DNA from 3 places in the Allobosea massiliensis genome. Region 1 is predicted to be linked to each of the others. Evidence: predicted binding sites of a transcription regulator. Region 1 holds the regulator's gene; each other region holds the start of a gene.
What was found. Region 1 encodes LexA, which represses DNA repair genes until DNA is damaged. Its sites were predicted from a motif close to TGTTCNNNNTGTGTTCNG; they were not measured.

Region 1 (10,228 bases):
CCTTTCGAAGCGGCCGCTGCCGCTGCGGATCGGCTCCGTCACCTCGGTCGACCGCGGCGGCGCGCCGGGGCTGATGCCGCTGCCCGAGCAGGCGCCCGAGGAGGCCGGCAAGCTGATCTTTACTGCCGGGGCCGACGAGCCCGCGCCGGTGAGCCGCCTGCCGCGCCCGGCTCCCCGTCCGCGCCCGGCGGTCCACGACACGCTGCGCCAGATCGAGAGCTACCGCCCGGCGCCTTCCCCCGAGCCCGAGCCGGAGATCGAGATCGAACCGGCCGAGCGCGAGGCGATCATGGCCGAGATCCTGCGCGAGCTGATGGCCGATCCAGAGGCCCGCTCGCGCCAGGTCGCGGTGCTCTACCAGGATTTCACCGTGCGCTGCCGGATGCGCCGGCTCGGCCGGACACAGCTCAGCCTCGACGAGTTTCGCCGCCGGCTCGCCGTCGCCAAGGCCGGCGCGAGCGACGAGATCACCGGCTCGGAGACCTGGCAGGCGGCGGTCGAGGCCTCGCTCTCCCTGCCCGACGATCTGCACGGGCTCTTCCTGTTCATCGCACGGGCCGCGATGGAGGGAGCGCCCTGCCCCAGCGACGCCGAGCTGGCGCAGGTCTACGGCAGCCATTCGCCGAGCCGCGCGCGCCGGCTGATCGCCTATATCGAGGAGCGCGGGCTGATCGTCTGCCATGTCGATTTCCGCGGGCAGCGGACGCTCGCTCTGCCGACGATCGGCATCGAGACGGCGCCGGGCCAGGGCTCGGTCCGCACCGCCGGGATGCCGCGGGGCGCGCGCGTCTGAGGCGCGCAACCTTGACCAGCCCGCCCCCGACCGTGCATGACCGGAGCCCGAAATCCGTGGCTCGAGCCGATGCGCATCCTGCTGATCGACAATTACGACAGCTTCACCTGGAATCTGGTCCACCTGATCGGCGGGCTCGGGGCCGAGGTCGAGGTGCGTCGCAACGATGCGCTCACCGTCGATGCGGCGCTCGCGGGCGACCATGACGCGATCGTGCTGTCGCCCGGCCCCTGTACGCCCAACGAGGCCGGCATCTGCCTCGATCTCGTCCGCGAGGGGGCGCAACGCAAGCCGATCTTCGGCGTCTGCCTCGGGCTGCAGACGATCGGCCAGGTCTTCGGCGGCGACGTGGTGCGCGCACCATTGCCGATGCACGGCAAGGTCTCGGCCGTCCAACATAGGGCGCGGGGTCTGTTCCGCGGCATCAACGGCCCGCTGCAGGCGACGCGCTACCATTCGCTGGTCGTCGCCCGCGAGACCTGCCCGGCCGATCTGACGATCGAGGCGGAGACGGAGGACGGGCTGATCATGGCGCTGTCGCATCGCAGCCTGCCGGTCCATGGCGTGCAGTTCCACCCCGAGAGCATCGCCTCCGAGCACGGCGCCACGATACTGCGCAATTTCCTCGACCTCGCGGAGCGATGGCAGCGCGACCATGCCCCCGCCGCGCTCGTCGAAGCCGACTGAACGCCGGCCCGCACAAGCCGCCTTTCCCGATCGCCCGTTTTCCGCAGAGTCATCATGGACGATTTCAAGCCCTTCATCGCCAAGGTCGCGACCGGCGCCTCGCTGTCGCGGGACGAGGCGCGCGACGCCTTCGACACCATCCTCTCCGGCGGCGTCACCAATGCGCAGGCGGCCGCCTTCCTGATGGCGCTGCGGGTGCGCGGCGAAACCACCGAGGAGATCACCGGCGCGGTCGGCGCGATGCGCGGCAAGATGCTGACGGTCGAGGCGCCCGCCGACGCCATCGACATCGTCGGCACGGGCGGGGATTCCTCGGGCTCCTACAACGTCTCGACGCTGGCCTCGATCATCACCGCCGCCTGCGGCGTGCCGGTCGCCAAGCATGGCAATCGCGCCGCCTCCTCGAAGACCGGCACCGCCGACGTGCTGATGGCGCTCGGCGTCAAGGTCGGGCTCGATCCGGCGGCGACGGCGCGCTGCATCGCCCAGGCCGGTGTCGGCTTCATGTTCGCGCCGACGCATCACGCCTCGATGCGCCATGTCGCGCCGGTGCGGGTCGAACTCGGCACGCGCACGATCTTCAACCTGCTCGGCCCGCTCTCGAACCCGGCCGGCGTCAAGAAGCAGTTGATCGGCGCCTTCTCGGAAACCTGGCTGGAGCCGATGGTGAAGGTGTTGGCGAGCCTCGGCTCGACGCGGGTCTGGGCCGTTCATGGGTCCGACGGGCTCGACGAGATCACCACGACGGGTCCGACCCGCGTGGTCTCGCTGGACAATGGCCGGATCGAAAGCTTCCAGATCTCGCCCGAGGATGTCGGGCTGGCCCGCGCCAGGCCGGAGGATCTGCGCGGTGGCGAGCCGGCGCAGAATGCCGAGGCGCTGCGTGCGGTGCTCGACGGGCAGAAGACCGCCTTCCGCGACATCGCCGCCTTCAACGCCGCCGCGGCACTGCTGGTCGCCGGCCGGGCGGGCGATCTGCGCGACGGCTTCGCGCAGGCGAATGCGGCGCTCGACAGCGGCAAGGCCAAGGCGACCTTGGCCGCCCTCGTCGCCAGCTCGAACGCGTGAGGCCCTGATGAGCGACATTCTCGCGAAGATCGAGGCCTATAAGCGCCAGGAGATCGCGGCCGCCAAACTGGCGATCCCGCAGGACCGGATCGAGGTGCTGGCGCGTGACGCCGGGCCGACGCGCGGCTTCGCCGATGCGCTGGCCGCAAAGCACACCGCCGGCCAGCCGGCGCTGATCGCCGAGATCAAGAAGGCCTCGCCCTCCAAGGGGCTGATCCGCGCCGATTTCGACCCGCCCGTGCTGGCGCGCGCCTACGCCGCCGGCGGGGCCGCCTGCCTCTCCGTCCTGACCGATGGCCCCTCCTTCCAGGGCCGGCCGGAATTCCTGCTGCAGGCGCGCGCGGCCTCCGTGCTGCCGGTGCTGCGCAAGGATTTCCTCTACGATCCCTATCAGGTCTACGAGGCGCGGGCCTGGGGGGCGGACTGCATCCTGATCATCATGGCGGGCGTCGACGACGCCACGGCGCGCGCGCTGGAGACCACCGCCTTCGATCTCGGCATGGATGTGCTGGTCGAAGTCCATGACGACGCCGAACTCGACCGCGCGCTGGCGCTGAAGAGCCGCCTGCTCGGCATCAACAACCGCGATCTGCGCGATTTCACCGTCGATCTCGCGGTGACCGAGCGGCTGGCGCCGCGCGTGCCGGCCGACCGGATCGTCATCAGCGAGAGCGGCATCTTCAGCCATGGCGATGTCGGCCGGCTGAACGGGGCCGGGGTCAGGACCTTCCTCGTCGGCGAAAGCCTGATGCGACAGGCCGATGTGACGGCCGCGACGCGCGAACTGCTCACGGGCCAGACATCACAAGCCAAGACGCAGGAGAGCGCCGCGTGAGCGCACTCAGCCATCTCGACGCGCAGGGCCAGGCGCATATGGTCGATGTCGGCGACAAGGCCGAGACCTCGCGCACGGCCATCGCCGAGGGCTGCGTGGTGATGCAGCCGCAGACGCTGGCGATCGTGCGCGCGGGCGACGCCAAGAAGGGCGATGTGCTCGGCACGGCGAGGCTCGCCGGCATCATGGCCGCCAAGCGCAGCCATGAGCTGATCCCGCTCTGCCACCCGCTGCTGATCACCAAGATCGCGGTCGATCTCGAGATCGACGAGGCCCTGCCCGGCATCCGCGTGCGGGCCGAGGTCAAGGTGAAGGGCCAGACCGGCGTCGAGATGGAGGCACTCACCGCCGTCAGCATCGCCTGCCTGACCGTCTACGACATGGTCAAGGCGGCCGACCGCGGCATGCGGATCGAGGGCATCCGGCTGACCCACAAATCCGGCGGCAAGTCAGGTGTGTTCCAGGCCGACGCCTCCCCAGGGGGACCGGTCTGATGGCGCTGACGCCGGTCCCGGTCGCGCTGCGCGCGCTGCTCGACAGCGTGCCCGGCCGCACGCCCATCGAGACCCTGCCGCTGGCGCAGTGCGCCTGGCGCGTGCTCGGGGCCGATCTCGCGGCGCTCAGGACACAGCCGCCCTTCGCCAATTCGGCCATGGACGGCTATGCGGTGCGGGGCGACGACCTCGTGCCGGGCGCCGAACTGCGCGTTCTCGGCGAATCCGCGGCCGGGCGCTCCTTCGACGGCAGCGTGGCCGCCGGCGAGGCGGTCCGGATCTTCACGGGTGCGCCGATCCCCGAGGGCGCCGACACCATCCTGATCCAGGAGAACGCCGACGGTGTCGGCTCGGCCGCGATCACCGTTCGCGAGGGCGCGCCCAAGGGCAAATTCATTCGCAAGGCCGGGCTCGACTTCAGCGAGGGCGACCAGCTGCTCGCGGCCGGCACCCGGCTCGACAGCGCCGCGCTCGGGCTCGCCGCCGCCGCTGGCCACCCCGCGCTTGCGGTGCGCCGCAAGCCGCTGGTGGCGATCCTCGCCACCGGCGACGAGCTCGTGCTGCCGGGCGAGCCGGTCGGGCCCGACCAGATCGTCGCCTCCAACTCGTTTGCGCTGGCCGCGCTGGTCGAGCAGGCGGGCGGGAGCGTGCTCGATCTCGGCATCGCCCGCGACGACCATGCCGATCTCGCCGCCAGGATCGGGCAGGCGCGGGACGCCGGCGCGGATGTGCTGGTGACGCTGGGCGGCGCCTCCGTCGGTGCCCATGATCTCGTCCAGGAGGCGCTGAAGCGCGCCGGCATGGATCTCGGCTTCTGGAAGATCGCGATGCGGCCGGGCAAGCCGATGATGACCGGCCGGCTCGGCCCGATGGTCGCGATCGGCCTGCCGGGCAACCCCGTCTCCTCGATCGTCTGCGGGCATCTCTTCGTGGTGCCGGTGATCGAGGCCCTGCTCGGCATGCCCTCGCCCGAGCGCGACCGCAGCGAGCCCGGCTTGCTCGGGCGCGACATGCCGGCCAATGACGAGCGCGAGGATTATTTGCGCTCCAGCCTCGTCCTGACCGAGGCCGGCTGGGAGGCGACGCCGTTCGAGAGGCAGGATTCCTCGATGCTCGGCCTGCTCGCGAGGGCGCAGGCGCTGGCGATCCGCCCGGTTTTCGCGCCGGCGGCCCGCAAGGGCGATCCCTGCCGCTTCATTCGTCTGCGATAGGTCGCGGGCTGGCGCATCGGCTTGCGGAACACAACGCGAACGGGTATGGTGTTCGTGATTTGTTTCGAATCTGCGATGATCGGCAGATTTCAGAGCGCCGGCGGGGATCATGCTGACACGCAAACAGTTCGAACTGCTTCGCTTCATCCATGAGCGCCTGCGCGAGAGCGGCGTCCCTCCCTCCTTCGACGAAATGAAGGACGCGCTCGACCTCAAGTCGAAATCCGGCATCCACCGCCTGATCATGGCCCTCGAGGAACGCGGCTTCATCCGCCGCCTGCCGAACCGGGCACGGGCGCTCGAAGTGATCAAGCTGCCGGATGGCGCGGGTGGTGGCCTCCAGGGCGGCGCGCGCCGCTTCAATCCCTCCATCGTCCAGGGCGGGCTCGGCAAGGAGACGCCGCCGGCCAAGGACGGGCTGCCCGGCCGGGCGCGCCCGGTGGAGGCGATGCCGGAAGACGCCCGCAACACGATCGCGATCCCTGTCATGGGCCGCATCGCGGCGGGCACGCCGATCTCGGCGATCCAGAGCCGCAGCCACAGCGTCGCCCTCCCCGCCGACATGCTCGGCTCCGGTGAGCATTTCGCGCTGGAGGTCCGCGGCGACTCGATGGTCGAGGCCGGCATTCTCGACGGCGACACGGTGGTGATCCGGCGCCAGGACACCGCCAATACCGGCGACATCATCGTCGCCCTGATCGACGACGAGGAGGCGACGCTGAAGCGGCTGCGCAAGCGGGGCTCCTCGATCGCGCTGGAGGCAGCCAATCCGGCTTACGAGACGCGGGTGCTGGGACCGGACCGGGTCAAGATCCAGGGTCGGCTTGTCAATCTGATGCGGCGCTACTGACGGGCCGGCGCTAGGGCAGGCGCTCGGTATCGGGCGCCTCCTCGGCCGGTGGCGGCCCAGCCGGGCCCGCAGTTGTCGGCGCGGGCTGGGGACGCCGGCGGCTCCAGGGCCGGTCGCCCGCATCCTGCGCCGCGTGGTTTTGCCAGCCGGAGCGAGTCCGAACCAGGGCTGTCGCGCCATCGCGCTGCAACGTCATCCGGTCGATCAGCCGCGCGCGGCAGGCCGCCGTCCAGGGAATCGGCGTCACCACCACATCGGCGCGGCGGCAATCCTCGATGATGGCGAGCCGGTCCTGCGCATAGGCGATGCTGTGGCCCTCTCTCGTCATCAGCACGCAGCCGCGCGGATCGCAGGCCGCGCCCTTGCGCAGCGACGGGTCGTCGGGCTGGCGGCCGTCGCCATCCGCCGTCAGCCATTGCTGCAGGACGAAGCGGCTCGGCTTGCCGGCGATCACGAGCAGGCCGTCCTTGCCGCGCACCGCGAGGCCCGAGCCGTCGCGCTCGATCAGGATCGCCGGCTTCTCCGGTTTGGCCGCGACGGCCACGCCGCCGACCAGCGGCAGGATCGCCAGCAGACGCAGCTTCGTCGTCCACAGCGTCGCCCAGAGCAGCGCGGCCGAAAAGCAGCCGAGCGCGGCCGGGCCGAAGGCGGCGAGCACCAGGGTCGAGTGATCGATGGTCGCGACCCAATGCGCCAGTTTGAGCACCACCTCCGAGGCCAGGCCCATGAGCCACCAGGCCGGCGCGTCCAGCCCGAAGGGATAGGCGAGCACCCCGAAGACGGCGGCCGGCATGACGAAGAGGGAGACGAAGGGCAGAGCCAGCGCGTTGCCGAGCAGGCCGAAAGGGTTGAAGGTCTGGAAATGATAGGCGCCGAAGGGCGCCGTCGCCGCCGTCGCCAGCAGGGTCGTGACGACGATGCCGGATGCGGCGACCCAGAGCGGGCGCAGCGGCCAGGGCAGTGCGGGCGGCGGCTGCAACCGGCCGCGCTCCTCCCAGCGCTCGGCAAAGGCGATCAGCGCCGCCACGGCACCGAAGGACATCTGGAAGCTCGGCCCCAGCAGCGCCTCGGGCTCGCGCAGCAGCACGATCATCGCCGCCAGCGCGAGGTTGCGCATGCTCAGCGCCGGGCGGTCGACGAGGATTGCGCCCAGCATCACCAGCGTCATGATCAGCGAGCGTACGGTGGCGACCTCCGCTCCCGAGAAGACGCAATAGGCGACCGAGCCCGCCATCGCCGCGAGCGCGGCGAGCTTCTTGACCGGCAGGCGCAGCGCCACCGTCTGTGACAGGGCGAGCAGCGCCCGCACCAGCCAGAAGATCGTCCCGGCGGCCAGCACCATGTGCAGGCCCGAGATCGAGACGATGTGGTAGATCCCGGCCGCCCGCAGATCGGCATTGGTGGTTTCGGTGATCAGCCCGCGCTTGCCGGTGACCAGCGCCGCCGCCATCGCCCCTGCCTGCCCGCCGGCGACCGAGGCAATGCGCTGGGTCAGGGCGTTGCGGGCGCCGTCGATCGCCGCCGCCAGGCGCAGATCCCAGTCGGGCGGATGCGGCGGCGGGCTGAGCGCGATCTTGCCCGAGATGCTGCCGACGGCGCCGATGCCGCGGAAGAAGGCGTCGCGCCCGAAATCATAGCCGCCCGGCCGGGCCGGCCCCGGCGGCGGCAGCAGCCGCGCCACGGCCGCGACATGGTCTCCGGGCGCCACGGTCCCGGAGCGGATGTTGACGCGCACACGCTTCGGCCAGAACGGCCGGTCGAGCCCGGCGATCCCCGTCACGCGGATGACGAGCCGAGCGCCGGCATCGCGCGCCTCCACCGATTCCACGAAGCCTGAGACCTGGCCGACGCGCGGCCGCTCCAGCATCGGGGCGGCGATCGTCGCCGTGCGCCAGGCCGCCGCAGCGAAGCCGGCAAACAGGGCGGCGACAGCGAGGCACACCCAGGCCGGCCGCGGGCGCCCCCGCAGCAGGATCGCGCCAGCCGCGGAAAGCGCGAGCCCCGTCAGCGGCGCCCAGAGCGCCGGTTCGGCATCGGCGGCGAAATAGAGCAGGATGCCGATGCCCATCGCGACCGGCAGCCAGAGGAAGAGCCGGCGCCGCTCGGCCTCGCGCGACAAGGCGGCGAGCACTGCGTCGCGCCATTCGCCCAGCGCCAGTCCGAACCTGATACCGCCGAAGCGACCGTCCGGCCGGTGCCATACGAGGGCGGCCGCCAGCGCCCCGCGCCGCGGCACCCGCTCCCCCTGCCCTGGCGGCTTCGCCGTCATGGCCTGCCCCCGTCCTGCGCCGGCGCGCCGGGCTTCGAACTGGCCCTTAACGGCGGCGGCTCAGGCATGTTACAGGGGCCGCGCCGGATGTCATGTCCGCTTCGGTACGCGCTGCGACAGGGCGTGCCGCTCGATCTTTTCCCGCCCCTTTCAGGGTCCTTCTCCCAAGGTCCCGCCGGAGCCCTGCCATCCATGAGCGACGCCGTCGTCACGCGCTTTGCGCCCTCGCCCACCGGCTTCCTGCATATCGGCGGCGGGCGTACGGCGCTGTTCAACTGGCTCTATGCGCGCCGCCATGGCGGCAAGATGCTGCTGCGCATCGAGGACACCGACCGCGAACGCTCGACCGAAGCTGCGATCGGCGCCATCCTCGACGGGCTGAAATGGCTCGGCCTCGATTGGGACGGCGAGACCGTCTACCAGTTCGCCCGCGCCGAGCGGCACCGCGAGGTGGCGCATCAGATGCTGGCCAGTGGCCATGCCTATCGCTGCTACGCCACGCCGGCCGAACTGGACGAGATGCGCGAACAGGCCAAGGCTGCCGGCAAGCCGATGCGTTATGACGGGCGCTGGCGCGACCGCGATCCCGCGACGGCTCCCGAAGGCGTCAAGCCGGTGATCCGGCTGCGCGCACCGCAGACCGGCGAGACCGTGGTGGAGGACGAGGTCCAGGGCCGCGTCGTCTGGCAGAACGAGAATCTCGACGACCTCGTGCTGCTGCGCTCGGACGGCAACCCGACCTATATGCTCGCCGTGGTGGTCGACGACCACGACATGGGCGTGACCCATGTCATCCGCGGCGACGACCACCTGACCAATGCCGCGCGCCAGACCCAGATCTACCAGGCGCTGGGCTGGAAGGTCCCGAGCATGTCGCATATCCCGCTGATCCATGGCCCGGACGGCGCCAAGCTCTCGAAGCGCCACGGCGCGCTCGGTGTCGATGCCTATCGCGAGATGGGGTACCTGCCGGTGGCGCTGCGCAATTATCTGCTGCGCCTCGGCTGGAGCCATGGCGACCAGGAGATCTTCTCGACGCAGGAGATGATCGAGCTGTTCGACCTCGGCTCGATCGGCCGCTCGGCCGCGCGCTTCGACTTCGCCAAGCTCGAGAGCCTGAACGGGCTCTATATGCGCCAGTCCTCCGATCACGACCTGCTCGACGCGCTGAAGGTGATCCTGCCTGAGATCGGGCCGGCGCGCGGCCTCGGCCCGACCCTGTCGCCCGAGCTGGAGCAGCGCTTCCTTGCCGCGATGCCGGGGCTGAAGGAGCGCGCCAAGACGCTCGTCGAGCTGCTCGACAGCGCCTACTATCTTTATGCGGCCCGGCCGCTTCAGCTCGACGCCAAGGCAGCGGCCCTGCTGGACGAGGCCGGTCGCCAGCGTCTGCCCGGGCTCGCCCAGGCGCTCGCCGCCATCAACGACTGGTCGCTCGAGGCGCTGGAAGCCGCCGTGCGCGGCTATGCCGAGGCGCATGGGCTCAAGCTCGGCCAGGCGGCGCAGCCCCTGCGCGCTGCACTGACGGGCCGCGCCATGTCGCCTGGCCTGTTCGATGTGATGGCGGTTCTGGGGCGCGAGGAAACCCTTGCTCGCCTGGCCGATCAGAGCTGAGCAAGACGCGGTGCGGACCGTCTTTCGGCTCGGTTGAACCGGGTCTGCAAATGGTCTAGTGACGCCGGACACGGCCGCTGCGGCGAGAGCCGGAGCGGGCATAAATATTGCTTGAAAATCAGTCGGATGAACCGCTCTGCCCACCTGCCCGCGCCCGCGCCGACACGACAGCGTCATGTCGGTCCGCTTTGACGACGGACAGGTTTCATGGACGACCGTGAACGGACAGAGCGCGACCCCGCCTGAAAAGCAGCGAGCCTGAAAGGATCGGTATCGATGAGCGGAACCACCAGCCAGCTTCAGGTCGACGGCAAGACCGTCGATATGGCGATCAAGACGGGTTCGATCGGCCCGTCCGTCATCGACATCGGCAAGCTCTACGCCCAGACGGGCATGTTCACCTACGACCC
Region 2 (10,228 bases), on a different contig from region 1:
GCACGAGCCCGTCGGTGGTGGTGAAGATCTGGGCGTCGACGATATTGCCGCCCGAGGCCGCGCAGGCGCCGGTGACGATGGCGAGCAGGCGCGGATGGTCGGGCGCGAGGATGGTGAGCTCGGTCACACCGCGGAACTGGTCGGTCTCGACCAGCGTCGCGGTGGTGCGCCCTTCGGCCTCGGCGCGGGCCATGAAGCGGGCATGCTTCTCCTGCCGGCCGACATCGGTCTTGATCCAGTAGGCCGGGTAGTGGCGGGCAAGATAGGCGTCGCGGGCGGCGTCGCCCCAGTCCGAGAGCCGCTCCTTGAGGGCATCCTGCTTCTTCTCAACCCGCGCCTTGCGCTCGATCGCGGAATGTCCGCCGGCGAGCATGATCTCGGTCTCGTAATAGAGCGTGCGCAGGAGCTGGCCCTTCCAGCCGTTCCAGACGCCGGGGCCGACAGCCTTGATGTCGGCCACCGTCAGCACGAGCAGGAGCTTCAGCCGCTCCAGCGTCTGCACCGTCGCGGCGAAGCTTTCGATCGTCTTGGGGTCACCGAGATCCCGGCTCTGCGCCACCGTCGACATGTCGAGATGGTGTTCGACCAGCCAGGCCACGGTCTCGGTCTGGCCTTCGGTCAGGCCGAGCCGCGGCCCGAGCTTGCGGGCGATACGGGCGCCGGCGATCGAATGATCCTCGATGCGGCCCTTGGCGACGTCGTGCAGGAACAGGGCGACGTAGAGCGCCCGCCGGTTGGTGATCGTCGGCATGATGCCGTTGGCGAGGGGATGCTCGGATTCGAGCACGCCCGCATCGATCTCGGCGAGAACGCCGATGCTGCGGATCAGATGCTCGTCGACCGTATAGTGATGATACATGTTGAACTGCATCATCGCGACGACGCGGCCGAAATCCGGCACGAACTTGCCGAGCAGCCCGGACTCGTTCATCCGCCGCAGCACCGCTTCGGGCGAGCGCCGTGCCGTGAGGATCTCCAGGAAGATGCGGTTCGCCTCGGGATCGTTGCGCAGCTGCGGCGTCACCAGTCGCAGGGACTGTGTCACCAGCCGGCTGGCCTCGGGATGGATCGCGAGATCGTCGCGGCTGGCGATCTCGTAGAGCCGCAGCAGATTGACCGGGTCGCGCCGGAAGGCGTCGGGATCGACGACGTTGAGCCGCTGGCTCTTCAGCGTGAAATCAGGATGGCCGAGCGCGCGCACGCGCTTGCGCTTAGCGAAGGAGCCGAGCAGCCGGGAGAGTGAGGCGCGCGGCTTCTGCTGACGCGCTTCCAGCGCGGCGCAGACGATCGCCGTCAGGTCGCCGACATCCTTGGCGACGAGGAAATAGGCCTTCATGAAGCGCTCGACCGGCGCCTGGCCGCTGCGCCCGGCATAGCCGATGGCTGCCGCGACCTGACGCTGCAGGTCGAAGGACAGCCGCTCCTCGGCCCGGCCGGTGATGAAATGCATCCAGCAGCGGACGCGCCAGAGAAATTCCTCCGAACGCTGGAACATCAGCAGTTCCTTGCGGTCGAACAGCCCGGCCGCGACGAGCTCGCGCGCGTCGTTGACGCGGTAGGCGTATTTGGCGATCCAGAACAGCGTGTTGAGATCGCGCAGGCCGCCCTTGCCGTCCTTGACGTTGGGCTCGACCAGATAGCGTGAGGTTCCGGCGCGGCGCACGCGGGTCTCGCGCTCCTGCAGCTTGGCCTCGGTGAAGGCCGGGGCGGTTCCCTCCACGACCTCCGCACCGAAGCGCCTGACGAGATCATGGAACAGCATCACGTCGCCCGCGACGAAGCGCGCTTCCAGCATTGCCGTGCGGATCGTCATGTCCGCACGCGCCTCGCGCACGCAGTCGTCGAGTGAACGGACGGAGTGGCCGACCTTCAGTTTCAGGTCCCAGAGAGGGTACAGCATCGCCTCGACGACGCTCTCGCCCCAGGCCGTCTGCTTGTGCGGGAACAGGAAGAGCAGATCGACATCCGAGCCCGGCGCCAACGTGCCGCGGCCATAGCCCCCGACCGCCACCACGGCGATGCGCTCGGACTGGGAGGGATTCTGCGCGGGATAGAACAGCTCGGTCGCCGCCACATGCAGGCAACCGACGATGGCGTCCATCACGGCGGACAGGTGCTGTGCGCAGACCAGACCATGGCGCGGCCGCTTCAGAAGGCTCTTTGCGGAGTCGAGCCCCTGATCGAGGACGCTTCGCAGCGCCGCGACGAGGGCGGGACGCGCCTGGGGCGTGGGTGCAGCCGCCACGTCGGCCAGCAGCGGAGCCATGGCACGGCGCGGATTGGCGAGAACGGCGTCGAGTTCGAGAGCCGGCTGATCGGCAGAGGATGACACCAGCCCTGACCTCGCTTGCTGGAATGCCCGGCGCGGGACCCTTCTGCTGGTTAGCATGGGGAGGAGATTCGCAAAGAAGTTTAAATAGCAGATAATTGACGTGAAATATGACAAACAACATCCCGACATGTCCTGTTTGACATACAGAACGAATGGACCTACAAGGCGGATACGCGCCGATTTGAGCCACCAGCTTGCGGGCGCGAAACAAGTGCAGCTAAAGCGTGGGGCATGGGCGCCAACCTGTCGCTCGGTCCCTTCGCGCATCGAAAGGGACCACGAATGACCATTTCCCGCCGTCTCGCTATCGCCGGACTCGCCGCCTCGCTCGTTCTGTCTGCCGGACAGGCTTTTGCCCAGGCGCCGAAGGAAATCCGCATCGACTTCGCGACCTACAATCCCGTCAGCCTCGTGCTGAAGGACAGCGGCATCCTCGAAAAGGCGCTGGCCGCCGACGGCATCACCGTGCGCTGGGTCCAGTCCGCCGGATCGAACAAGGCGCTGGAGTTCCTGAACGCGGGCTCGCTCGATTTCGGCTCGACCGCCGGCGCCGCCGCGCTGATCGGCAAGATCAACGGCAACCCGATCAAGTCGATCTACGTCTACTCGCGGCCTGAATGGACGGCACTCGTCACCGGGGCCAAGAGCGAGATCACCAAAGTCGCCGACCTCAAGGGCAAGCGCGTCGCGGTCACGCGCGGCACCGATCCGCACATCTTCCTGGTCCGGGCGCTGGCCGAGGCCAAGCTGACCGAGAAGGATGTCAGGCTCGTCCTGCTGCAGCATGCCGACGGGCGCCTTGCGCTCGAGCGCGGCGACGTCGACGCCTGGGCCGGTCTCGACCCGCTGATGGCCGCGGCCGAGGTCGAGAGCGGCGCGAAGCTCTTCCATCGCAAGGCCGCCGACAACACCTGGGGTATTCTCAATGTCCGGGAGGCCTTCGCCAAGGACAATCCGGCCCTCGTCCGCAAGGTGCTGGCCGCCTATGAGCAGGCGCGGACCTATGCCCTCGCCAATCCGGCCGAGCTGAAGAAGACCCTGGTCGCCTATACCAAGCTGTCGGACGCCGTGATCGAGCGACAGCTCACCCGGACCGAACTCACGCATTCCAGCATCGGGTCAGCGCAGGCCGAGACCATCATCGCGGCCGGCCTCGCGCTGCAGGAGGCGGGCGTCGTGCCCGCCAAGACCGATGTGAAGGCCGTGGTCGACGATCTGCTCGACCGCAGCTTCGCCGTCACCAACTGACCCACGCTGGGATCGGATGAGCGCGCTCGGGATCGAGACGGCAGGGCTGGGCGAGCAGGGCGATCCAGCCCGGCCTCGGCCCCGTCGTCCCGGCCTGGCGCTGGCGGGGTTTGCGCTGCCGGTCGTTCTGGCCGTGCTGTGGGAGGTCGCCGTCAGATCCGGCTTCGCCAATGGCCGGCTGATGCCGCCGCCGAGCGTGGTCGGGGCCACCCTGTGGTCTCTCGCGGCTTCGGGCGAACTCTTCACCCATGCCGCGGCGACGCTCTGGCGGGTTGCGGCCGGGTTTGCTCTCGGTGCGGCGGCGGGCACCCTGCTCGGCGCCATCACCGGTGCGCTTCCGGTGGCGCGCGGCCTGATCGACCCGACGCTTCAGGCCCTGCGCGCCATCCCCTCGATCGCCTGGGTGCCGCTCTTCATCCTCTGGCTCGGCATCTTCGAGGCGTCGAAGGTCGCGCTGATCGCGGTCGGCGTGTTCTTCCCGGTCTATCTCGGGGTCGCTGCGGCGATCCAGGGCATCGACCGCAAGATCGTCGAGGTCGGCCGTGTCTTCCGGCTCGGCCGGCTGGCGATGGCGCGACGGGTTCTGCTGCCGGCAATCCTGCCGGCCTGGATCACCGCGCTGCGCTCGGGGCTGGGGCTGGGCTTCATGTTCGTGGTCGCGGCCGAGATCATGGGCGCCAGCGAAGGGCTCGGCTACCTCCTCGTCGATGGCCAGCAGCTCGGCCGGCCCGACACCATCATTGCGGCCATCATCAGCTTCGCCGTCCTCGGAAAGCTGGCCGATGGCCTGCTCGTCGCCCTCACGCGGCCGGTTCTCGCCTGGCAGGACACGGCCCGCGACAAACTCTGAGTGAGCCCTCGATGCTGAGCTTCGAGACCCTGTCGAAAACCTATGCCGACGGCACGCAGGCGCTGTCGGCCATCACGCTCGACGTCGCGCAGGGGGAGATTCTCGCGCTCGTCGGCGGCTCGGGCTGCGGCAAGACCACCTTGCTGCGGCTGATCGCCGGCCTCGACCGGCCGAGCGCCGGGCGCATCCTGCTCGACGGCGACACGATCGCCGAGCCGCGCGCCGATGTCGGCGTGATCTTCCAGGAGCCGCGACTCTTTCCCTGGCTCTCGGTTGCGGAGAATGTCGGCTTCGGTCTCTCGCATCTCTCGGCCTTCGAGCGGGAGGGACTGGTCACCAACGCGCTCGTGCGGGTGGGCCTTGGCGGTTATGACCGGCGCTGGCCGCGCGAGCTTTCGGGCGGTCAGCAGCAGCGCGTCGCCATCGCGCGCGCCCTCGTCACGCGCCCCAAGCTGCTCTTGATGGACGAGCCCTTCTCCGCGCTCGACGCCACCACCCGCGCCAGCCTCCATGGCCACCTGCTCGCCCTGTGGGTCGAAAGCCGGCCGACGGTGGTCATGGTCACCCATGACGTCGAGGAGGCGGTGACGCTGGCGGACCGGATCGTGGTGATGCAGCCCAAGCCCGGCCGCATCTTCGACGAATTCGACAACCCGCTCGCCCGCCCGCGCGACCGGCTCTCGCCGGCGTTCGAGGCCGCCAAGCGCGAGGTGCTGCGCAGCCTGGATCGTTCGCTGCGTGACGAGGCCCCGCACCAGCAGAAGGCCGCGGAGACGGCCGGGATGTGGTGGTGAGTCGCGTCACGGGGCATCGCTTTCCGGTGGCCTGTGACCGCTCGAGCCTCTATCAGCGCATCCCACAGGTTCATTCGACTTGAGGTTCTGACACCATGGACGTCACCGCTCTTCGCGCCCTGCAGGCCCCGCTCAAGGACGCCTACCGTTCGGACCCCAATGCGGCCGTCGTCACCCTGAAGGCCAAGGGCGAACTCGACGACCAGCATATCGCCTGTAAGGTCGAGACCGGCCGTGCGATCGCGCTGGCGGGGCTGCACCCGGCCACTGGCGGCTCAGGCGCCGAACTCTGCTCGGGCGACATGCTGCTGGAGGCCCTCGTCGCCTGCGCCGGCGTCACCCTGAAGGCGGTGGCGACCGCGCTCGAGATCGAGCTGAAGAAGGGCGTCGTCCATGCCGAGGGCGATCTCGACTTCCGCGGCACGCTCGGCGTCGCCAAGGACGCCGCGGTCGGCTTCAAGGCGATCCGGCTGTCCTTCGAGGTCGAGACCGACGCGCCGCAGGAGAAGCTCGACACGCTGCTGAAGCTGACCGAGCGCTACTGCGTCGTCTTCCAGACGCTCAATGTGAAGCCCGAGATCAGCGCGACCCTTTCGGTCGCCTGATCGCCCGGCCGCTCACTCCGCGGCCTTCTTCAGGGTCAAACCCTCGGCGAAGGGCAGCGTCGGCTCGCCCTTCGCCTCGTCGAAATCGAGCGCCACGATGCGCTCGCCGCGGCTGGCGATCTTGCCGGCCGAGGTGCGCAGCCCGGCCACATCGTCCTGCGCCTGGCGGAAATGCTGATCGAGCTTCTCCGCCCGCTCGGCCAGCCGCCGGACATCGGCCAGCAGCTTGCCGACCTCGCTCTGGATCACCTGCGCCTCTTCCCGCATCCGCGCATCGCGCACCAGCGACTGCATGAGCTGGATCGCGAGCGCCAGCAGCGAGGGCGAGACGATCATGATCCGCGCGCGATGCGCCTTCTGGATCACATCGTCGAAATGCTCGTGCAAATCGGCATAGATCGATTCTGACGGCACGAAGAGCAGGGCGAGGTCCTGGGTCTCGCCGGGCAGGAAATAGCGCTCGGCGATGTCCTTCACGTGCACGCCGACATCGTTGCGGACGCGTGCGGAGGCGGCCTTTCGCGCCTCCTCGCCACGGGCCTCCCGCAATTGCGTGAAGCTCTCCAGCGGGAACTTGGCGTCGATGACGAGCCCGCGCCCGTCGCCGGGCAGCGTCACCAGGCAGTCCGGCCGGTTGCCGTTGGAGAGCTGCGGCTGGAAGGCGAAGAAGGCGCCGGGCAGCCCGTCCCGGATGATCGCCTCCATGCGACCCTGGCCGTAGGCGCCGCGCGCCTGCTTGTTGGAGAGCACGTCGCGCAGCGTCACCACTTCGGAGGTGAGGCTGGTCAGGTTCTTCTGAGCGCTGTCGATTACCGCGAGCCGCTCCTGCAGCTTGCCCAGGCTTTCGGTGGTCTGGCGGACATTCTGCTCCAGACCCTGGCCGACCTGATGGCGCAGCCCCTCCATGCGATCGGCGACGAGGCGTGCGAGATCGCCCTGCCGCGTCGAGAGGATCTCGGCCATGGTCTGCATCCGGCCGGTCAACTCCGCCTGGAGCCGGTTCATCTCGGCGACCTTGTCGTCGGTCTCGCGGGCGCGCTCGGCGGCGATCAGCGCCTCCAGCGCCCGTCTGCGGCTGCCGCGCCAGGCCGACAGCGCTAGCAGCAGGAGCAGCCCGAGCGTCGAGACGCCGAAGCCGAGCGCGGCCTGCGCCCAGGTCACGGGCCGGTCGAGGAGGGTGAAAGCGATCTCTGTCATCGCGGCAGGATAGCCGATTCGGGTGAATCAATTCGAACGAAAGCGGAACGGTTTGACCCGCGATGCGCGAGCGCTTATGTGGCCCGTCCACCACCCGAGAAACCGCGCAGACACAGCCCCATGGCCATCCGCCCGCTCGTCATCCTGCCAGACTCCCAGCTTCGGTTGGTGTCCGCCCCCGTGGCCGAGATCACGCCCGAGATCCGCACCCTCGTCGCCGACATGTTCGAGACGATGTACGACGCGCCCGGGATTGGGCTGGCCGCCATCCAGATCGGCGTACCCAAGCGCGTGGTGACGCTCGACGTGGCCAAGCGCGCGCCTGAGCCGGAGGACGCCGCTGCTGGCGAGGACGAAACTTCCGACGCAGCCGACAGCCAGGAGAAGCGCGACCGGCAGCCGCGCAATCCGATGGCCTTCATCAACCCGGAGATCACCTGGTCCTCGGAGGAGCGCAGCGTCTACGAGGAAGGCTGCCTCTCGATCCCGGAATATTATGAGGAGGTCGAGAGGCCGGCTTCGGTCAGGGTCGCCTACACCGATCTCGACGGACAGCGGCAGGAGATCGAGGCCGACGGCCTGCTCGCCACCTGCATCCAGCATGAGATCGACCATCTGAACGGCGTGCTGTTCATCGACCATCTCTCGCGCCTCAAGCGCGAGCGCGTCACCAAGCGCTTCGCCAAGCAGGCGCGACGCGAGGGGTGACGGGACAGCGAGAGCAAGCCGCCGTCATCCGGACGAGCCGCGCCAGCGGCGCCGATCCGGAATCCATCGGAGGGCTCAGGCATCCTATGATGGATTCCGGGTCCTCGCTTTGCTACGCCCGGAATGGCGGGCGCGATTGAGGTAACATCCAGCGTATGAGTTTGCGCGTCATCTTCATGGGCACGCCCGATTTCGCGGTGCCGACGCTGACCGAAATCATCGGCCAGGGGCACGAGGTCGTCAGCTGCTACACCCGCGCCCCGGCGCAGGCGGGACGGGGCCTCGAACTGAAACCCTCGCCGGTGCACAGGGCGGCCGAGCGCTTCGGCATCCCCGTCTTCACGCCCTCGACCCTGAAGACGCCCGAGGTGGCCGAGCAGATCGCCTCCCATCAGGCCGATGTCGCGGTCGTCGTCGCCTATGGCATGATCCTGCCACAGGCGATCCTCGACATTCCGGAGCTCGGCTGCCTCAACCTGCATGCCTCGCTGCTGCCGCGCTGGCGTGGCGCCGCGCCGATCCAGCGTGCGGTTATGGCCGGCGATGCCGAGAGCGGCGTCTGTGTGATGAAGATGGAGGCGGGCCTCGACACCGGCCCCGTCGGCATGGTCGAGCGGCTGGAGATCGGCCCCGACATGACCTCCGGCGAACTCCACGACCGGCTGGCGCCGCTGGGCGCCGATCTGATGGTCCGTGCGCTCGCCGCGCTCGGGCGCGGCGGCCTGCAGTTCACGCCGCAACCGGAAGAGGGCGTGACCTACGCCGCCAAGATCGCCAATGCCGAGGCGAAGCTGAACTGGGCCCGCCCGGCCCGGCAGGTCCACGATCTCGTCCGAGGGCTCGCGCCCTTTCCGGGCGCCTTTGCCGAGATCGATCTCGGCAAGGGCCCCGAGCGGCTCAAGGTCTTGCGCACGGCACTCGCCGGCGGCGCGGCCGAGCCCGGCATGTTGCTCGACGACGAAGGCACCGTCGCCTGCGCGGAAGGGGCGGTGAAGCTGCTTCAGGTCCAGCGGGCCGGCGGGCGGCCGGTCAGCGGCGCCGAGTTCCTGCGCGGGGCGCGGCTCTCCGCCGGCCAGAAGCTCTGATGCCGCGCTACAAGCTCGTCATCGAATATGACGGCACGCCCTTCTCGGGCTGGCAGCGGCAGCTCAATGGCCCGTCCGTACAGCAGAGCGTCGAGGAAGCGATTCAAGCGTTCTGCAACCATCCGGTCAGGCTGCACTGCGCAGGCCGCACCGATGCCGGCGTCCACGCCACTCATCAGGTCGCCCATGTCGATCTGGAGAAGGAATGGCGCACCGATGTCGTGCGCGATGCCAGCAACGCCCGCCTCAAGCGCCTGCCGGTCGCGGTCTGCTGCGCCGAGGCCGTGCCTGACGATTTCGACGCCCGGATCTCGGCCAAGCGCCGCTACTACATCTACCGCATCCTCGACCGGCGCGCCCAGCCGGCGCTCGACCGCGACCGGCTCTGGCATGTCCCGGTAAAGCTCGATCACGAAGCGATGGACCGCTCGGCCAAGGCCCTGCTCGGTCATCACGACTTCACCACCTTCCGCGCCGCCGAGTGCCAGGCCAACAGCCCGATGCGCACCCTGGACCGGCTCGACGTCCGCCGCGAGGGCGAGGAGATCGTCGTCTATGCCCATGCCCGCTCCTTCCTGCACCATCAGGTCCGCTCGATCGTCGGCTGCCTGAAGATGGTCGGCGCCGGACGCTGGCCCGAGAAAAAGCTGGGCCAAGTGCTGGCGGCGCGGGATCGTTCGCAGTGCGCGGCGCTGGCGCCGCCCTGCGGGCTCTATCTGGCGGGGGTAGACTACTAAGCCCGTCGGGGCTCGCCGCCTCAGAAGATGATGAAGCCGAAGGAGCGGAGGATCGCGTAATCCGCCACGATGCTGGCCAGCAGCACGGGCGTGGCGACCCCGCTCCCGGCCCCGAAGGCTGCACGCGCCACACAATAGCGCAGCCGCAGCACGATGGCGGCGAAGGCGAGCGTCTGGAGCAGCGCGAGGCCCGGTGTGGACCATCCGATCGCGAACACCGTAGCCGGAACGGCGACCAAACCGGCCGCCAGGATTCCCGCCCAGTTCCAGGCGATGACGAAGGCGGTGAAACGCGGTGTTTGCGCGAGATGCGGAGCGAGCGCGAACAGCAGCGCCGGCACGGCCAGAATGCTCGCGAGCGTCGCCCCGAAAACCGCCAGCGCCAGGCCCGGAGCGGTGAACAGCCCCGCCGAATTGGGCAGGCCGGCATGAATTCTCAGCGCCGCGAGCAGGGCGATCGCGGCGGGCAGCGTCAGCGGCAGCAGGGCGACGAAAGAGCGCCAGAATCCGCCGCGTGTCAGTTCCAGATCCTCCAGCGCCTCGGCGCCGCGCCCCATCAGCTGCCAGGAGGCGCGCAGCGAGCGCGTCACGTCATCGGCCGCGAGCTTCATCCCACCATCCTTAGACTTTCGTCTAAGATGACTATGGGTCAGCGCCTGAAGCTCGTCAATC
Region 3 (10,228 bases), on a different contig from region 1:
AAGCGCATTCGTCGTCTGCGAGGTCGGGAATGAGGACGGCTACCTGGCCTTCCGAGTGAGCGACGACGTCGGGCCATTCGAGGTGGCATTTGGCCTTGCCGGCGCGCTTTTTGCCGAGCGACAGAAGGCGACATAGCCGTGAGTAGGCGGCGCGATCGGTGGGGTAGACGAGAATGGAGGGCCCGTCGGCCAGGTCGAGCCTGCAACCGATTATCAGCCGCACGCCAGTCGCTTTGGCGGCCTCATGAGCGCGAACGATCCCCGCCAGGGTGTTTCGGTCGGCTATGCCGAGGGCGGTTAGCCCGCACGCCGCGGCTTGAGCGAAGAGGTCGTCGCATGACGACGCTCCCCGCAAGAAGCTGAAATGAGAGGACGTCTGAAGCTCGACATAGCTGGTCATCCGAAGATCCCGTGCAGGAACCACCGATGCGAGCCTGTCGCGACATTTTCGCCGTCGCCGGCGCGATAGAGCCAGAACCTCTCACCGGCTTCATCCTCGACGCGGAAATAGTCTCGAACCGATATCGCCTCCGCGTCTCGCTTCCACCACTCGCCGAAAACACGTTCGGGTCCGTCTGCGCATCGCACCCTCCGGCGCACACCTCTCCAGGTGAAGGTCACCGGTGGCTGGTCTGGCAGAAGCGCCATTGTCTCGACGGGCTCGGGAAACTGCAGGAGCCTTGCTGGCCGTGGCCAGTGAGCGGGCCAACTGCCTCCGGTCTCAGGGGACATCGCGGGCACACGGCATACCGAACGCTCGGGCAAATCGCTCGCGACGGGAGCCAGCCGATAGACTGCCTTGTTGCCGACCCGGTTGGTGAGCACGTCGATCAGATCGGACACATCGGCTGCCGTTTCCTCGATAAGGGAATTGGCGATCTGCTTCCGGTCGGTTGGTTCAGCAATCGTCGCAGCGAGCGTCATCACCTCAATGCCAAAGCCGGGCTCGATCGTTTCGATCTTGTCGCAGAGCAGGCGCGTCAGCCGTTTTGGATCGCGAACCGGCGTTGCCATCCCGACACGAACGGCTTGCGTGTGGGAGTCGACGCGCTGGCACAGGAGATCCAACCGTCTGGCACCAAGCCCTCGCGCCTCGAGGCGGTCGCAGAGTTCGACCACGAGCTTGCTGACGTATTTCGCGATCGTCTCGGGAGCGGCGATGGGCTCCGCAAACGACCGCCTCGTCTCGACGACATCGGGGGAGCGGATTGGCGCCACGGGCTCGGGGACGTTTCCCAGCGCCTGGTCGATACGCAAAGCGATCTCGGGTCCAAAGCGCAGCGTGAGTGGAGCGCGAGGTTGGTCCAGAAGATCACCAATGCTCTCGAAGCCCATCGGCCGCAGTTTCGCAGCGAGCGCCGGAGCGATGCGGAGAGCTTCGAGGGGAAGTCGCCGCAACAGCCGCGGCCCCTCCCCTGCCGGTGCGATGAAGGTCGAAGCGTTGCTGCATCTGGCGAGGGCATGGGCTGCACCCCAGGTGTCCGCCACCACGGCCCGCGCTGTCACGCCTGACATGGCGAGGCGCCCGACGATGCCCTCGAGCATCGCCTGCTCTCCACCATGCAAGTGATCGGCGCCTGTGGAGTCGATGACGATGCCGTCCGGGGCGTCGGTCGCCACGATCGGGGACGTCCGCTGCAAGAGCCATAGCGCGAGCCGCTCAAGCTCCTTAGCATCTGCGACGGCGTTCGCGTCGTCTGTCAGCAGACCGGGAATGAGCGCCAGTGCCTTGGCTGCGGGCATTCCCACGTGAAGCCCTGCGGCTTGTGCTGCTGGATTGGCTGCCTGCACGAAGCGCCGGCTGCCTTCGCGGCGAATGAGAACGAACGGGACCTCAGGCGGAGGCGCTGCGTCTCCAGCCACCCGCCTGGTTCGCTCGACCTCCCAGTGAGGGAGGAATATGGAGACGACCCGCCGCATCGCAGGATTCCAACTCAAAATCTGCACTCTCGCCCGCGCGGGCTCTGATCAACTCAACTAGCCATCGATGTCGGCCGACCCCTGGTACCGGGAGCGCCGTCGATGGCATGACGGACACCCTCCACCTCGTCATCGCTGCCGTCGGTTGCCCGAAATCGGCAGCATCAGCTTGTCGTCGCCATCGCCTGAGAGCGATGCCGATCGCGCCTGTTCCTTCGGCGGCAAGCTGCAGCCTTCGAGAGGCGGTCATTCCCAGCCGAGCGACCTCTCCGACAACGGCGCCGAGGCCGCCGTGCCGAAGCCCCTCCTCCATGCAGGCGAGCACCGTCTTGTCGTCGTTGGCCTCGACATAGATCACTCGATCAGGCCCAAGGCCGCCCTGTGCGAAAGACGGGGCGAAGAGATCCGCCTTCGTCACGCACCAGAGGACTTTTCCCTTTGTGCGCCCAGCGATGCCGGCACTGAACAGCGCGGCGGCCGCTCCATCGATCGCGCCATCACCGCCGCCTGCGACCTCGTGAAGCGCACCCATGGCAAGTCCCCCGCCCGGTAGACGGTCATCGATATCCGGGATACCGAAAGGGAGGATGGATTTGGCGCGCGCGCATCTGCCCTCGATCCTTTCGATCGCGGTTCTCAGCGTCGCAATCGCTCCTCCATGTCCCACATCGTCTCCTTCGCTAGTGTTCTTATTTTGTTCTCCAGATCGCGCGGAGGAGTCAAGGGCGCAGTCCGTCGCTCCCCGGCTCATTGGCCCCGTGTCTGGCTATTTGCGGCGTCGGCGCGCTCGTTTTAGCGCGCTGCGGCACTGCGACGTTTGACCGTGATGGGCCCGTATTGGCCGTCTTGCTTGAGGTCCAGGATGCCTTCGCGGACCATCTCGAGCATGGCCGATAGAGTTGAGGCTTTGACCGTAACCCGCGCCTTTTGTGGCGGCGCGTCGATCCGGGTCATGAATTTTTCGAGGTAGGGTTCGATCGGTGTCCAGTCGATGATCTCGCCCAGAATGCCTTGAATAGCCTCCTTGGCGTCAACCAGCGACCAGACCGCTCGGTGCCCGACGCGCATGCGGGTCACAACGGCTCTCTGCCGGTGTTCGACGTAGGCTTGAAGGACGTCGACAAGGTCGGCATCCCACACCCTGGTCTTCCTGCCTTTGATGGCGACGGGCTGTCCGCATGCGAAGACGTCGATGCCCAGGCGTTGGCGCTCGACGAGCTTTTGCGCCGCTTGCCTGATCTGGGCGAGACGCTGAAGTCGTAATGCGAGCTTGATCGCGAGATCGTCGGCCTCAGCGATATCCTCCGGTGCGTCTCGCGGAAGGATGAGCTTCGACTTGAGGAACGCGAGCCACGAGGCCATGACGAGGTAGTCGGCCGCGATTTCGATCCGCAACTCGCGGACGCGATCGATGAAGGCGAGATACTGGTCGACGAGGGCGAGGATCGAGATTTTGGTGAGGTCGACCTTCTGGCGCCTTGCGAGGTCGAGCAGCAGGTCAAGCGGCCCTTCATAGCCGTCGACATCGAGGATAAATGCCTCGCCTTCACCTTCGAGGCTGGTCGGGTCGTCCTCGGAAAAGAAGGTGCTCGTCGTGCTCAAGGATCAGTCCGCGCGGATGCGCTACGGTGGAATCACCTCACCGTATACCATTGGGGCTCCGTTATTGCGGACCGATCCGACTGGCTCAGGATGCTTGGCAAACCGGAAGTTCGGCTGTCACGCCTATGATCTCGGCGCGCGCCCGGGATGATGAGCGCAGTGTCGACCAATAGGCCGCTGCACCGCTGGTGTTGTCACCGTCGCCGCCGATGCGACCATCACGTCGGACGAGCTTCGACACAATGCGGATCCCGCAGGCAAGGTTGCGATCAGGGTTCGTCACCTGAGCTTCTGTGGTGAAGCCGCAGCTGTAGCCGGCGTTGTCGTTGTACGAGAGCTGCAGGAGCCCGAGGCTGTACTGTTGCTGCCGTCCGTCTTCCCAGTAGGCAGTGGCCGTCTGGTAGTTCGACTCTGGCTTCACGATAGCGGTCAGGAGAGCCCGCCAGAAGATCGCTCGGTCGGCTGGACCCTGGCTCGCATATGCCGGGCAAAAGCTGGCGATGTCCCGGGGCACCACGCTCGTCAGTTCGTGGTTCGAGGGGAGCAGGTTGCTCAGTTTTGCGGAAACCAGCGCTGGTGACAGACGCTCGTCCACTGCGCCGTCGGCTGGCGTCAAGCATCGGGCGGCGAAAGCCTTGGCCTCTGCTTGCGTCGTGTGACCATGAGCCCTCCAGGCGAGCGTACAGGCGGGCTGACGTGCGCCGGCGCCACCGGACACGGGCAATGCCGCTGCAAGGGCTGGTGGGCCGCCTGAGGGCGATGTCCCAGCCAGTGGACCCTGGGCGGTGTCCTGGGAACCACATCCGGCGGCAGAGCCGATGACGAGAAGGGCCAGACTGAATCGTACTCCGCGAGCGGTCTTGGACATGGCGCACCTCACTCTTTGATCGCAGCTTCGATAGCCGCTATGCGCTTCACCCAGCTGGGAAGATCGGTGCTCTGAGGGTCATCGTGTCCATCAGGGAGGCCCTGATCGATATTGAAGTGGTAAGCTGGCACGAGCCAGCGACCGGCCTGCATGCTCGCCGCGATGTAGGCGAGCGCTAAGCGATCCTCTTGTTTTGGCGAAAAGCCCGGCGTTGGCGCAATCCAGGCGAAAGTCGTCTTCGGTTTCAGGCGTGGCTGGACGTTCTCGACGTGGACAAAATGCTTTTTCGAAGGCGCGGAGTACCGCTGCATTTCCAGCTTGATCGCCGGCGATGGGCGCGCTTCGCCCCAGCGCCGATATGCACGCGACTGTCCATCGCGGCTAACGATGAGATTGACCTGGTTCTTTATGTTGCCATTCCAGTTGGCCAGCTTGTTGCCGCTGTAGCTGGCCTCGTCGAGGTTGGCTGGGAAGCCCTTAGCCTCCTCGATTTCCGGGGAGCTCGTGTCGTGGATGACAAAGTATCTGAGATCGGGAGCAGCACCTTTGCTGATGGGGCCGCCGATGGTCATCGGCTCAATCTGCTTGGCAGCCAGATATTTGTTCAGCTGGTCGACGCTCAATGAAACAGATTGTCCGACATTCGCCGTTATCCACTCGGGCATGGGCTGAGGGGTAGCGCCAGCGCCCTTTTTCTTCACGGCCCGCAGCAAGCAGTTGGCCTGCTCCACAGCGTTCCCTTGAAACTGCAAGGTCTCAGTATTGAACTTGCAGCCGCCTATAATGGCCGCGTGACCGATACCGGGTATGGAGCTCATCGCGATTGCCAGCAGAACGACGCGCCGCATTGCATATCCCCCACCGATCGATCCGAGACACGCATCAGCACGCCTCCGGAGCACCTTAATCAGTGCACCGCTGAGGTTGAAACACAATAGGGCATGCGCGGCAAAGTTTCCCGCAGCGAGATATACCTGCTTAAGTGTGTAGTCGTGGCGGAGAGTGGCGCGACAGAAAGAAACCGCCGGCGCGCTCCTTTAGGCAGCGTATGGTGCCGGTTTGAGAAGGCGCGGCTGCATAAGAAACGCCGGGATTTCGTTCTCCGGCATCGGCTTAGCAAACAGATAGCCCTGAGCCTGTGAAGCCCCTGCCCTACGCAGCGCCTCAAGTTGCTCGACGGTTTCCACTCCCTCGGCAGTCGTCTCGATTTTGAGCGCTTGGGCCAAATTGATCGTCGCTGTCACGATGGCCTGGCTCTTCGTGTGGGTGTGGGGAAAGGCGAAGTTTGCCGCAGTTAAAGATAGCGAACGCGATCCTGGTGGTACGCGCCGGCATCTGCCTAGAATGAAAGACCTGCGGATTGACGCCGCGAAGGACCGATTTTCCCTTCCCTGGTCTTGAAAATCGAGGCATAGTGTTTCCGCGATTGCAGGTTGAGTTCCGCAATTCGAATGGGCGCCCGACAATGTCGGGCGCCTTTCGTTATTGGGTTCCGTCGGATCATTGTCCGGTGTGCGGCGGGCGGATTGATGGAATGCCCGACTCTGATTAGAGCGCCATTGAAATTCATGGCATGCGATCCCCGTTGATTTGATCATCCAGGACGCTCGTGAGGGATGGTCAATTGTGGCTCGAAAGCCTGTCATTCCAGGACAGAACTGGGTGCCTCCTCGAGAAGTATCGGCGCGCAATCCCGACAAGCAAACGGCTTCGCAACCTCGCAAATTGAGTGAGACTGAAGAAGTCGAGCTGAAGCGCGAACTGAGCCGACTCCGCGATCGCTTGAGGGATATCCGAGCAGAGCCGAATACGGATCCAAACAGGCGCCGGCGACGAGTCCAGCACTGAACCGCCCCGGCTTCGCCGGAGGCCGTTTGGTTTGAGTCAGGCTGCGATGGCTGGCTCGTCCAGCATCGCGTAATAGCGTTCCTCGGCTTCGGCCGGTGGGATGTTGCCGATGGGCTCCAGCAGCCGGCGATGGTTGAACCAGTCGGCCCAGGTCAGGGTCGCGAACTCCACGGCTTCGAAGGATCGCCATGGCCCGCGCCGATGGATCAGCTCGGCTTTGTAGAGTCCGTTGATCGTCTCGGCGAGAGCGTTGTCATAGCTGTCGCCCACACTGCCGACGGAGGGCTCGATGCCCGCTTCGGCCAGGCGCTCGGTGTAGCGGATGCTGACATACTGCGAACCGCGATCCGAATGATGCACCAGCCCACCGCGGTGCACAGGTCGGCGCTCGTGCAGGGCCTGCTCCAACGCGTCGAGCACGAAGCTCGCATGGGCCGTCCGCGACACCCTCCAACCGACGATCCGGCGAGCATAGGCATCGATCACGAAGGCGACGTAGACGAAGCCCGACCAGGTGCTGACATAGGTGAAATCCGAGACCCACAGCATGTTCGGCGCCGGCGCGTGGAACACCCGGTTGACATGGTCCAGCGGGCACGGGGCGGCCTTGTCCTGGACGGTCGTGCGGATCGGCTTGCCGCGAATGACGCCTTGCAGACCGAGATCAGCCATCAGGCGTTCGACCGTGCAGCGGGCGACGTCGAACCCCTCGCGCAACATCTGCCGCCAGACCTTGCGCGCGCCGTAGACCTCGAAGTTCTCGCCGAACACACGCTCGATCTGAGGCTTCAGCTCCAGGTCTCGCTTCGCCCGAGCCGAGAGCTTCCCCGGATCGGTCCGCTTGGCGACATGCTCATGATAGGTTGACGGGGCGATCGGCAACACCTTGCAGATCGGCTCGACCCCATGGGCCCCGCGGTGGTCGTCGATGAAGCCGATCATGACCGGTGTCGGCGGTCGAGCTCCGCCTGGGCAAAATACGCCGATGCCTTGCGCAGGATCTCATTGGCTTGCCGAAGCTCCCGGTTCTCGCGTTCGAGAGCCTTGAGCCTGGCCGCCATGTCCGTCGTCAGCCCGGGCTTGCGGCCGCTGTCGACCTCGGCCTTCTTCACCCACTCGTTCAGCGTCTGCGCCGTGCAGCCGATTTTGCCCGAAATCGACATGATCGCCGCCCAGCGCGACGGATGCTCGGCCTCGTGATCCAGCACCATCCGCACCGCGCGGGCACGCACCTCAGGCGAGAACTTGTTCGTCGTCTTGCTCGTCATAGCCCCATCCTCTCAGGAGTTGGGGCCTCCGACAAACCCGGGGCGGTTCACTTCCGACAAGTTCGCGGTACCGGCGTGACGATGTCTTCTGCTTGGCTTTCGGCCTTCCCAATTCAGCCCGCAACCGAGGCCGTCGAGGCACTCTGCGATGCATGGCGCGATCTCGCCCAACAGCCGCGCAAGGAATTTCACCCGAAATCCAAAGAGCCTGCACTGACAAAGCGGCTGAGAATGTACGTCGAGACGCATACAGCCCGAAAGCGGGGCCTCCTTGGCATGTGGGCCGCTGAGGACAATTTCGGGGTCATCGATCCTGACACTGCCGAAATCATTGAGGAGCGCCGAACCGACATCGTCTACGGTTGGAACGATAGCTCCCGGGAATTGAAGCTGGTGTTCGAGTTCAAGCGTATCGGCCGCCAAAAGAGTCATCGCGATCACTACCTCGGCCAAAGCGGGCTTGGGCGCTTTGTGACCGGCATCTACAGCCGCCATCAGGCCGTGGCAGCCATGGTCGGCATTTTGCTCGATCCCAAACCTGACGTTGTTCCGCCGATCCGAAAAGCGTTAGGCAATTCAGTCCTCGCAACGTCATTGAAGTTGCGGCCTACAACAGCGGGGTCACCGTTCGAGGAGCCTTCAGTACTTTTTGCCGCCGCCGATTTTGACACCGAACACGATCGCGATCCATCGTTGGCCCCGACGCATGGACACATTCGCGTCGCGCATTTCTTCTTCGAATTTGGATACGAACTACCCAAAAAGGAAAAGGCAAAGAAAGCACTGCAGTCGAAGTCAGGAGCCTAATTCGCCGAAGGCAACATGCCGCTCCGTTTTCGCACCTAGCCATGTCGTCCATTCGGCCGACGCTGCTGTGGAAACCTAACTTGGTGATTTAACCGGTCTTCCACTGGACGTTCTGCCTACATATTTTACCGATCGGCGTTTGACTTGATTGCAGCGCGGATCTTAACACATATTCCTATTCTCGCTCGCAATCACCTCTCCTATGATCTTTGAAGGAGAACATGAGCCGGCGGGGAAATTATGAAAACCGATGCTCTATTACGTAAAGCTCCGCCCGATCTCCCCTCGGCATTACGACAGATTGTCGACTACCGAAAAAGCGGCTTGAGCCTCAACCATATCGTCGGCTGCCCGCTCGATTGCGGATACTGCGTCCGACACCTCTTTGCGAACTTCGAAATGAAGAAACCGCATCTCGTCCTCGACGATGACGCGGCAGTGCGCGAACTGGTCGAGCATTGGGCCTTTCGGAAAGACATCACCCCAATTCAATTGCTCAACCGTGCTACCGATCCCTTCCTTCCCGGCGTGAAGGATCACCTCATCCGTACCCTGGAAATTCTTGATGGCAAGGGACTGCGAAACCCGGTGCTGGTCATCACGCGATGGCGTGTGGAGCCCGACGATATACAGCGTCTCGAACGCCTTTCGAACATCAAGCTAACCATCCTGGTGACCTGGTCCGGGATCGACGACACAAGGTTGGAGCCCGTCGAGAGCAGCATCGCCGATCCACGGCATCACGAACGAAGACGTTGCAGATGCGCCGAACTTCGACGAGATCGCCGACGACGTCCTCATATGGATCGAAGACGCAGCTATCGTCGGCCATAACGTGAAGGTCGATCTGGAGGCATTGAAGCGAGTGCTTCCGCATTGGAAGCCTCGAGCAGCGATCGACACCTTGAAGCTGGCGAAGGCGATTAAGCCGGGATTGCCGTCCTATGGTCTCTCCAACCTCTCGGAAGTGCTCGGTATCACGCTCAAAATCGAAGCGGATTTCAGAACCGGATCGCATTCGGCGCCTTACGACGTGGCACTGACGGTGGCCTTGTTTCGTGTGTTGCTCTCCAGCGTCCCCGAGGCGGTGAGATCCGCAGTCCTTGCCGACGCTGATATCGTTGAGCGGCAGAAGGACCTGCTGCTGTGAAATTCGCTCACACAACAATCGCCGTAGCCGGCACTCACTCCACCGGCAAATCATCATTCCTGAAGGAAGTCGAAGCTCGGCTCAACGCGCATGGCCTTCGGGTCGCCAGAGTGGTCGATACGGCGTCGCGAGCCCGGGACGCCGGCTTCCCGATCCTGCGCGACCACGTTTACGAAGGCACTCTCTGGATAATGGCTGAAGGGCTTCGGCAGGAAATGGAAGCCGCCCTCAAATCCGACGTCGTCTTGGTCGATCGTCCACCGCTCGATGCCTTAGGCTATTTCCTGGCGGCGCTTGAAGCCACTGGCCGCGAGCCCGATGAGGTTCGTCGAGAGGAATTGAAACTGATCGCCCTCGCCCACCAATCCCGGTACCACTGGTTCGCGGCGACCATCCTAGACGAGAGCGCTCCAATCGGTCCGAACCGGGACGATGACGAGGCTTTCCGGAGGCTCGCTGGCGAGACGATTGGCAAGCTGGTCCAGGCAAACGTCGCGCGCTCTCCATGGCTGACAATGACCAACGCGGCGTCGCTGGTAAATGAGGTGGTCGAGCTCACTTTGCTGCGCCATCAGTTTCAGCGACCGCAATCAGTATCTCGCTCGCTCCAACCGAAATAAAGTCACGAACAGTTATTCTGTTGGAATTCGCAGAGGCAGAAATTGGATGCCCGCGAACGTCGACCAATTTTGCTTGTTCGAACAGCCGTTTCTCCGCTCGCCACACAAAATTTCAACGTCGATGAACTTCTTTCCACCTTCCATC

Region 2: the regulator LexA is predicted to act here: its motif matches at 7,059-7,076, upstream of ACFPN9_RS13375 (DNA recombination protein RmuC).
Region 3: the regulator LexA is predicted to act here: its motif matches at 2,605-2,622, upstream of ACFPN9_RS21160 (ImuA family protein).

Annotation. Positions count from the first base shown of each region.
Region 1 is NZ_JBHSLU010000008.1:128,164-138,391, reverse strand. It holds gene ACFPN9_RS05905 (helicase HerA domain-containing protein) at 1-793, shown strand, start outside; gene ACFPN9_RS05900 (anthranilate synthase component II) at 830-1,480, shown strand; gene trpD (anthranilate phosphoribosyltransferase) at 1,535-2,548, shown strand; gene trpC (indole-3-glycerol phosphate synthase TrpC) at 2,556-3,383, shown strand; gene moaC (cyclic pyranopterin monophosphate synthase MoaC) at 3,380-3,877, shown strand; gene ACFPN9_RS05880 (molybdopterin molybdotransferase MoeA) at 3,877-5,088, shown strand; gene lexA (transcriptional repressor LexA) at 5,198-5,938, shown strand; gene ACFPN9_RS05870 (ComEC/Rec2 family competence protein) at 5,949-8,207, opposite strand; gene gltX (glutamate--tRNA ligase) at 8,400-9,818, shown strand; gene gltA (citrate synthase) at 10,095-10,228, shown strand, end outside.
Region 2 is NZ_JBHSLU010000038.1:19,822-30,049, reverse strand. It holds gene ACFPN9_RS13400 ([protein-PII] uridylyltransferase) at 1-2,266, opposite strand, end outside; gene ACFPN9_RS13395 (aliphatic sulfonate ABC transporter substrate-binding protein) at 2,615-3,580, shown strand; gene ACFPN9_RS13390 (ABC transporter permease) at 3,597-4,430, shown strand; gene ACFPN9_RS13385 (ABC transporter ATP-binding protein) at 4,442-5,224, shown strand; gene ACFPN9_RS13380 (OsmC family protein) at 5,320-5,829, shown strand; gene ACFPN9_RS13375 (DNA recombination protein RmuC) at 5,842-7,026, opposite strand; gene def (peptide deformylase) at 7,147-7,734, shown strand; gene fmt (methionyl-tRNA formyltransferase) at 7,890-8,819, shown strand; gene truA (tRNA pseudouridine(38-40) synthase TruA) at 8,819-9,556, shown strand; gene ACFPN9_RS13355 (hypothetical protein) at 9,577-10,167, opposite strand; gene dapE (succinyl-diaminopimelate desuccinylase) at 10,223-10,228, opposite strand, start outside.
Region 3 is NZ_JBHSLU010000069.1:6,915-17,142, reverse strand. It holds gene ACFPN9_RS21170 (error-prone DNA polymerase) at 1-400, opposite strand, end outside; gene ACFPN9_RS21165 (DUF6504 family protein) at 397-1,920, opposite strand; gene ACFPN9_RS21160 (ImuA family protein) at 1,835-2,587, opposite strand; gene ACFPN9_RS21155 (segregation and condensation protein A) at 2,713-3,522, opposite strand; gene ACFPN9_RS21150 (hypothetical protein) at 3,608-4,117, opposite strand; gene ACFPN9_RS21145 (hypothetical protein) at 4,399-5,238, opposite strand; gene ACFPN9_RS21140 (EAL domain-containing protein) at 5,428-5,988, opposite strand; one part of gene ACFPN9_RS21135 (IS3 family transposase) at 6,275-7,215, opposite strand; AL1L pseudoknot at 7,106-7,222, opposite strand; one part of gene ACFPN9_RS21135 (IS3 family transposase) at 7,215-7,506, opposite strand; gene ACFPN9_RS21130 (Fis family transcriptional regulator) at 7,588-8,313, shown strand; gene ACFPN9_RS21125 (hypothetical protein) at 8,554-9,147, shown strand; gene ACFPN9_RS21120 (3'-5' exonuclease) at 9,044-9,463, shown strand; gene ACFPN9_RS21115 (AAA family ATPase) at 9,460-10,083, shown strand; gene ACFPN9_RS21110 (hypothetical protein) at 10,126-10,228, shown strand, end outside.